2 linked regions of the Actinocatenispora sera genome follow. The main gene of each other region encodes a partner of the protein of the gene in region 2 in a complex. Links are inferred from orthologs where the notes say so. Each region holds a gene or a part of one and is shown on either strand. Other genes may lie near its edges. The genes, in order: rpsJ and nusB.

The links.
Region 1: the proteins of nusB (region 2) and rpsJ are in contact, whole or in part, in a solved structure (PDB 3D3B), measured with the Escherichia coli proteins. The link is inferred for Actinocatenispora sera from one-to-one orthologs.

Annotation. Positions count from the first base shown.
Region 1 is NZ_AP023354.1:2,183,449-2,186,560, reverse strand. The notes cover bases 208-3,002. They hold rpsJ (30S ribosomal protein S10), read right to left. Parts: upstream 1,862-3,002; coding sequence 1,553-1,861; downstream 208-1,552. Other genes in these bases: tuf (elongation factor Tu), read right to left, coding at 2,337-3,002; rplC (50S ribosomal protein L3), read right to left, coding at 876-1,541; rplD (50S ribosomal protein L4), read right to left, coding at 217-879; rplW (50S ribosomal protein L23), read right to left, coding at 208-220. Outside these bases: more of rplW, read right to left, coding at 1-207; more of tuf, read right to left, coding at 3,003-3,112. UniProt on the Escherichia coli protein: Involved in the binding of tRNA to the ribosomes. Part of the processive rRNA transcription and antitermination complex (rrnTAC). The complex forms an RNA-chaperone ring around the RNA exit tunnel of RNA polymerase (RNAP).
Region 2 is NZ_AP023354.1:4,896,038-4,899,067, reverse strand. Bases 47-2,759 are described here. They hold nusB (transcription antitermination factor NusB), read left to right. Parts: upstream 47-1,055; coding sequence 1,056-1,463; downstream 1,464-2,759. Other genes in these bases: pyrR (bifunctional pyr operon transcriptional regulator/uracil phosphoribosyltransferase PyrR), read left to right, coding at 2,211-2,759; bldD (transcriptional regulator BldD), read right to left, coding at 1,529-2,017; efp (elongation factor P), read left to right, coding at 454-1,011; Asera_RS23320 (SRPBCC family protein), read right to left, coding at 47-280. Also shown: more of Asera_RS23320, read right to left, coding at 1-46; more of pyrR, read left to right, coding at 2,760-2,870; Asera_RS23295 (aspartate carbamoyltransferase catalytic subunit), read left to right, coding at 2,867-3,030. UniProt on the Escherichia coli protein: Part of the processive rRNA transcription and antitermination complex (rrnTAC). The complex forms an RNA-chaperone ring around the RNA exit tunnel of RNA polymerase (RNAP).

The sequences.
Region 1 (3,112 bases), 2.7 Mb from region 2 along the record:
CGGTCCGGGTGCGCTTGCGCTTGCCCTGCCGGTTGATCGTGTTGACCGACAGCACCTTCACGTTGAAGATCTGCTGGATCGCGATCTTGATCTGCGTCTTGTTCGAGTCCGGGTGGACCAGGAACGTGTACTTGTTCTGGTCCAGCAGGCCGTAACTCTTCTCCGAGACGACCGGCTTGTCGATCACGTCGCGCGGGTCGTTGAAGCTCACGCCGCTCATGCCTGCTCCTCCTCACTCGCCGAGGCCGAACCGTGCCCCTGCACGCCCAGGAACTCGTCGAGCGCGTCGCCGACGAACACCACGTCGTCGTTGACCAGCACGTCGTACGTGTTGAGCTGGTCGGCGGCGAGCAGGTGCACCTCGGGCGCGTTGCGCAGGCTCTTCCAGGTGAGCTCGTCCTCGCGAGCCACCGCGACGAGCACCCGGGCGGCCTTGGTCACCTGGCGCAGCGCGGTCAGCGCGCTCTTCGTGCTCGGGGTGTCCCCCTCGACCAGCGAGGAGACCACGAACACCTGCTCGGCACGCGCCCGGTCGGACAGCGCGCCGCGCAGTGCCGCGCGCTTCATCTTCTTGGGGGTGCGCTGCGAGTAGTCCCGCGGTACGGGGCCGTGCACGGTGCCACCGCCGGCGAACTGCGGCGCCCGGGTCGAACCCTGGCGGGCCCGGCCGGTGCCCTTCTGCCGGTACGGCTTCTTGCCGCCGCCGGAGACCTCGCCGCGGGTCTTGGCCTTGTGCGTGCCCTGCCGGGCCGCGGCCAGCTGAGCCACCACGACCTGGTGCATCAGCGGGATGTTCGCCTGGACGTCGAAGATGTCGTCGGGCAGCTCGGCCGAGCCGGCGTCCTTGCCCTCGCGGTCCAGTACCTTCACCTCAGTCACTTGACACCGCCCTTGCGCAGCGCCTGCTTGGCCGCCGTGCGGATCAGCACCAGCCCGTTCGTCGGGCCGGGGATCGCACCCTTGACCAGCAGGAGGTTGTTCTCCGTGTCGACGTCGACGATCGAGAGGTTCTGCGCGGTGAACCGGTCGGAGCCCATCCGGCCGGCCATCCGCACGCCCTTGAAGACGCGACCCGGAGTGGCGCAGCCGCCGATCGAGCCCGGCGAACGGTGCTTGCGCTCGACGCCGTGCGAGGCCTTCAGGCCATGGAAGCCATGCCGCTTCATCACACCGGCGAAGCCCTTGCCCTTGGTACGGCCGGTCACGTCGACCAGGCCGACGCCGCCGAAGTCGTTCAGCGTGACCTCGGCGCCCAGCTCGTACTCGGCGGCATCGCTGGTGCGGATCTCCACCACGTACCGGCGCGGCGTGACGCCCGCCTTGGCGAAGTGGCCGGCCCGCGGCTTGTTCACCTTGCGCGGGTCGATCGAACCGAACGCCAGCTGCACGGCCGAGTAGCCGTCCTTGTCCTCGGTACGGACCTGGGTGACGACGCACGGTCCGGCCTGCACCACGGTCACCGGGACGACCCGGTTGAACTCGTCCCAGACCTGGGTCATGCCGAGCTTGGTGCCCAGGATTCCCTTGACTTGCCTGTCCATCGTCTCGGTCCCTACAGCTTGATCTCGATGTCGACGCCGGCCGGCAGGTCAAGCCGCATCAGCGAGTCGACGGTCTTCGGAGTCGGGTCGATGATGTCGATCAGCCGCTTGTGCGTACGCATCTCGAAGTGCTCGCGCGAGTCCTTGTACTTGTGCGGCGAGCGGATGACGCAGAAACGGTTGATTTCCGTGGGCAGCGGCACCGGGCCAGCGACCTGCGCCCCGGTGCGCGTCACCGTCTCGACGATCTTTCGCGCCGAGGAGTCGACGACCTCGTGGTCGTAGGCCTTCAGCCGGATGCGGATCTTCTGTCCCGCCATGGTGGCTTCTGATTCCTTCTCTCGTGCCGCTGCCTGGCCAGGAAGCGGAGCAACCGATCTGTCCGAGCGCCCCGGAGTCCCCGACCTGAGGCTCCTGTGGTCCTTCTTCAGTCGATCGGAGAACCGATTCGACCGACCCCCGCGGTCGGGCGTGTCGCCGATTCAAGGTCATGGATCCGCCCGGAAACGGAAGGATCCACCTTGCTCGTCGTCACTGCCCGCAGTTCACCGAACTGACGGTGACCCGTGCGCGGGTCTCGACGCCTGGCACAGCCCCGCCCGGATGTCACACCCGGTCGATTTCGCTGGCCCCGCGCCGTGCGGCGCAAACCCCGCCCGGTAGACCGGCCCAGCCGGCCGAACACACGAGCAGACGCCCCGCGGACGCAACCTGTCTAGTATGCCGTACAGAGTGCGGCGAACGGAAACCGGGGTGACCGGATCCACCTGAGTGGCCGGCCACCCCGCTTACCCGTTACTTGATGATCTTGGTGACCTGACCGGCGCCGACGGTACGACCGCCCTCGCGGATGGCCAGCTTCAGCCCCTCCTCCATGGCGATGGGCTGGATCAGCTCCACCGACATCGAGGTGTTGTCACCGGGCATGACCATCTCGGTGCCCTCGGGGAGGGTCACCACACCGGTCACGTCGGTGGTGCGGAAGTAGAACTGCGGCCGGTAGTTGTTGAAGAACGGCGTGTGCCGCCCACCCTCGTCCTTGCTCAGGATGTAGACCTGGCACTCGAAGTTGGTGTGCGGGGTGATCGTGCCGGGCTTCACGACGACCTGGCCGCGCTCCACGTCCTCGCGCTTGATGCCACGAAGCAGCAGACCGCAGTTCTCACCGGCGCGCGCCTCGTCGAGGATCTTGCGGAACATCTCGACGCTGGTGACGGTGGTCTTGGTCGACTTCTCGCGGATGCCGACGATCTCGACCTCCTCGTTCACCTTCAGCGTGCCGCGCTCGGCGCGACCGGTGACCACGGTGCCGCGGCCGGTGATCGTGAAGACGTCCTCGATCGGCATCAGGAACGGTTTGTCGATGTCGCGCTCCGGCTCAGGGATGTAGGTGTCCACGGCCTCCATGAGGTCCTGGACCGACGTCACCCACTGCTCCTCGCCCTCCAGCGCCTTCAGCGCGGAGACCTTCACGACCGGCAGGTCGTCACCCGGGTACTCCTGGGTCGACAGCAGCTCGCGCACCTCGAGCTCGACGAGCTCCATGAGCTCCTCGTCCTCGACCATGTCCG
Region 2 (3,030 bases):
CGTCGACCCGCAGGTACTCGCCGCCCACGGCGGTGGTCATGCTGCGGGAGGCGGCCCCGACGATGCGGTACCGGCCGCCCTTGCGGGCGTCGGCGGTGACCCGCGGCGCGAGCCGGCGCGGCCAGAACCAGGCCGCCAGCGCGTTCGGGTCGGTGAAGGCACGCCAGACGAGCTCGGTCGGCGCGGTCACGGTCCGTCGGATCCGGGCCGGCGGCACGGGACCCGCCTCGCTGCCGGCCCCTCCGCCGGGCTCGTCGGGCGCCGCCTGCGGCTGTGTCATCCGTCCTCCTTACGATCCACCGTCGCGATCATGCCCCGATCGACCGTTACGGTCGAGTCGGGGGCCGCGGCGTGCCTCCAGCCGCTCGGTAGACTTCCCAGGGTTTGCTGTATCCAGCCGCCATCACCCCGCCGGAGTTCCCGGCATTCGAGACGAAAGAGACATCCAAGCGTATGGCCACCACGAATGACCTGAAGAACGGCCTGGTTCTCAACCTGGACGGGCAGCTGTGGACCGTCGTGGAGTTCCAGCACGTCAAGCCCGGCAAGGGCGGTGCGTTCGTGCGTACCACGCTGAAGAACGTGCTCAACGGCAAGGTCGTCGACAAGACCTTCAACGCCGGTACCAAGGTCGAGACCGCCACCGTCGACAAGCGCACGATGCAGTACCTGTACGCGGACGGTGAGGACTTCGTGTTCATGGACTCGGAGAACTACGACCAGATCAACGTGCCCGGCACCACCGTCGGCGACGCCGCGAAGTACCTGCTGGACAACGCCGAGGTCACGATCGGCTTCCACGAGGGCACCGCGCTCTACATCGAGCTGCCCACCTCGATCGAGGTCGAGGTCACCTACACCGAGCCGGGCATGCAGGGCGACCGCTCCACCGGCGGTACCAAGCCGGCGCAGGTCGCGACCGGGGCGAACGTGCCGGTGCCGCTGTTCGTCAACATCGGCGACAAGATCAAGGTCGACACCCGCGACGGCCGCTACCTCGGCCGGGTCTGAGCGTGACGACGGTGACCGAATCCGGCCCGGCGTCGCCCGCGGGCATGTCGACCCGCACCAAGGCGCGCAAGCGTGCCCTCGACGTGCTGTACGAGGCGGATCTGCGCGGCGAGGACCCGCTGGTGGTGCTGCGCCGCCGGGTCGAGTGGGCCGAGCCCCCGGTCCGGGAGTACACGGTGACCCTGGTGGAGGGCTACCAGCGGCACGCCGAGGAGATCGACCACCTGATCGCGACGTACGCGCAGGGGTGGTCGCTGTCCCGGATGCCGGCGGTGGACCGCAACATCGTCCGGGTGGCGATCTTCGAGCTGGCGCACCGCGACGAGATCGACGACGCGGTGGCGATCAGCGAGGCGGTCGAGCTGGCCACCGCGCTGTCCACGGACGAGTCGCCGAAGTTCGTCAACGGCCTGCTCGGCAGCATCGCCGAGGCGCTGCGCGGCGGCAACTGACCGTTCGACCGACGAAACGGCCCACCGGAAACCTCCGGTGGGCCGTTTCGTCGGGTCGCTGCGGCTCAGCCGCCGAACAGCGCGCGCGGGTCGGCGACCAGCACGCCCAGCTCGGTGAACCGCTCCACCAGGCCGGACGGCGAGGTGTCGTACACGATCGCGAGCGCCCGCAGGTCGTCGGCCCGAATCGACAGCACCCGGCCGTTGTAGTCACCGCGCTGCTGCTGGATGGCCCGCGCGTACCGGGCGACGGGCGCGAGCTCGTCGGCGGTGTGCTCGTACAGCTGCTCGAGGTCCAGGACGATCTTGCCGGCGGACTCCTGCCGGGTGCCGCCGCCGTCGGGCAGCAGCTCCGCTACCGGAACCCGGTAGAAGTCGGCCAGCTCGGCCAGCCGGGCCACGGTGACCGCACGGTCCCCGCGCTCGTACGAACCGACCACCACTGCCTTCCAGCGGCCGCCCGACTTCTCCTCCACCCCCTGCAGGGACAACCCCTGCTGCTGGCGGATGGCGCGCAGTCGGGCGCCGAGGGACTTCGCGTACTCAGACGGCATGCGCTGACTCCCACTCACATGGCCGAGGTCTCTCCCCAGCAATCGCTACGGAGCGTGACGGTATTCGGAAGGGCGACGGTCGGTCAAGTGCTGGTCACCCGAAAACTTGCGCCAATTTGAGTGTTGGTACTGTTGAGCGCGCGTATGGCGTCCTTTAAGGCCCGTCCGGTGAGGCGGGGAAGGAGTCTGGAACATGACCGCACCACCCGCCGGCCTGCCTGAAGGCCGGCCGGATCACGATGCCGCGAACAGGTCGGATTCCACCGAAGCGGCCGATCCCGGAAATCATCGACCGATCCTGACCGGATCGGATCTCGCCCGCATCACCGCCCGGATCGCCCACCAGATCCTGGAGAAGACCCGCGGCGCCACCGACACGGTACTGCTGGGCATCCCGACCCGTGGCGTCCCGCTCGCCGCCCGGCTGGCCGACCGGATCGCCGCCTTCGAGGGCGTACAGGTGCCGGTCGGCACCCTGGACGTCACCCTCTACCGCGACGACCTGCGGCTGCAGCGCACCCGCGCGGTCGGTCCGACCGATCTGCCGCCCGGCGGCATCGACGGCAAGCGGGTGATCCTCGCCGACGACGTGCTGTTCTCCGGCCGCACCGTGCGCGCCGCGCTGGACGCGCTCAACGACCTCGGCCGGCCCAGCCAGGTGCAGCTCGCGGTACTGGTCGACCGAGGCCACCGGCAGCTGCCGATCCGCGCCGACTACGTCGGCAAGAACCTGCCCACCTCGCTCGCCGAAAGCGTCCGGGTACTGCTGCGCGAGGTCGACGGCGCCGACGCGGTGCTGCTGGCCGGCCCGAGCGAGGACACCGTCCCGGCCGCCGGAGGGGAGCGCCGATGATCACCCACCTGCTCAGTGCGGCCGACCTGGACCGCAGCACCGCCACGCTGGTGCTCGACACCGCCACCGAGATGGCCACCGTCGCCGGCCGCGAGGTGAAGAAGCTCCCGACGCTGCGCGGGCGCACCGTGGTGAACCTGTTCTACGAGGACTCCACCCG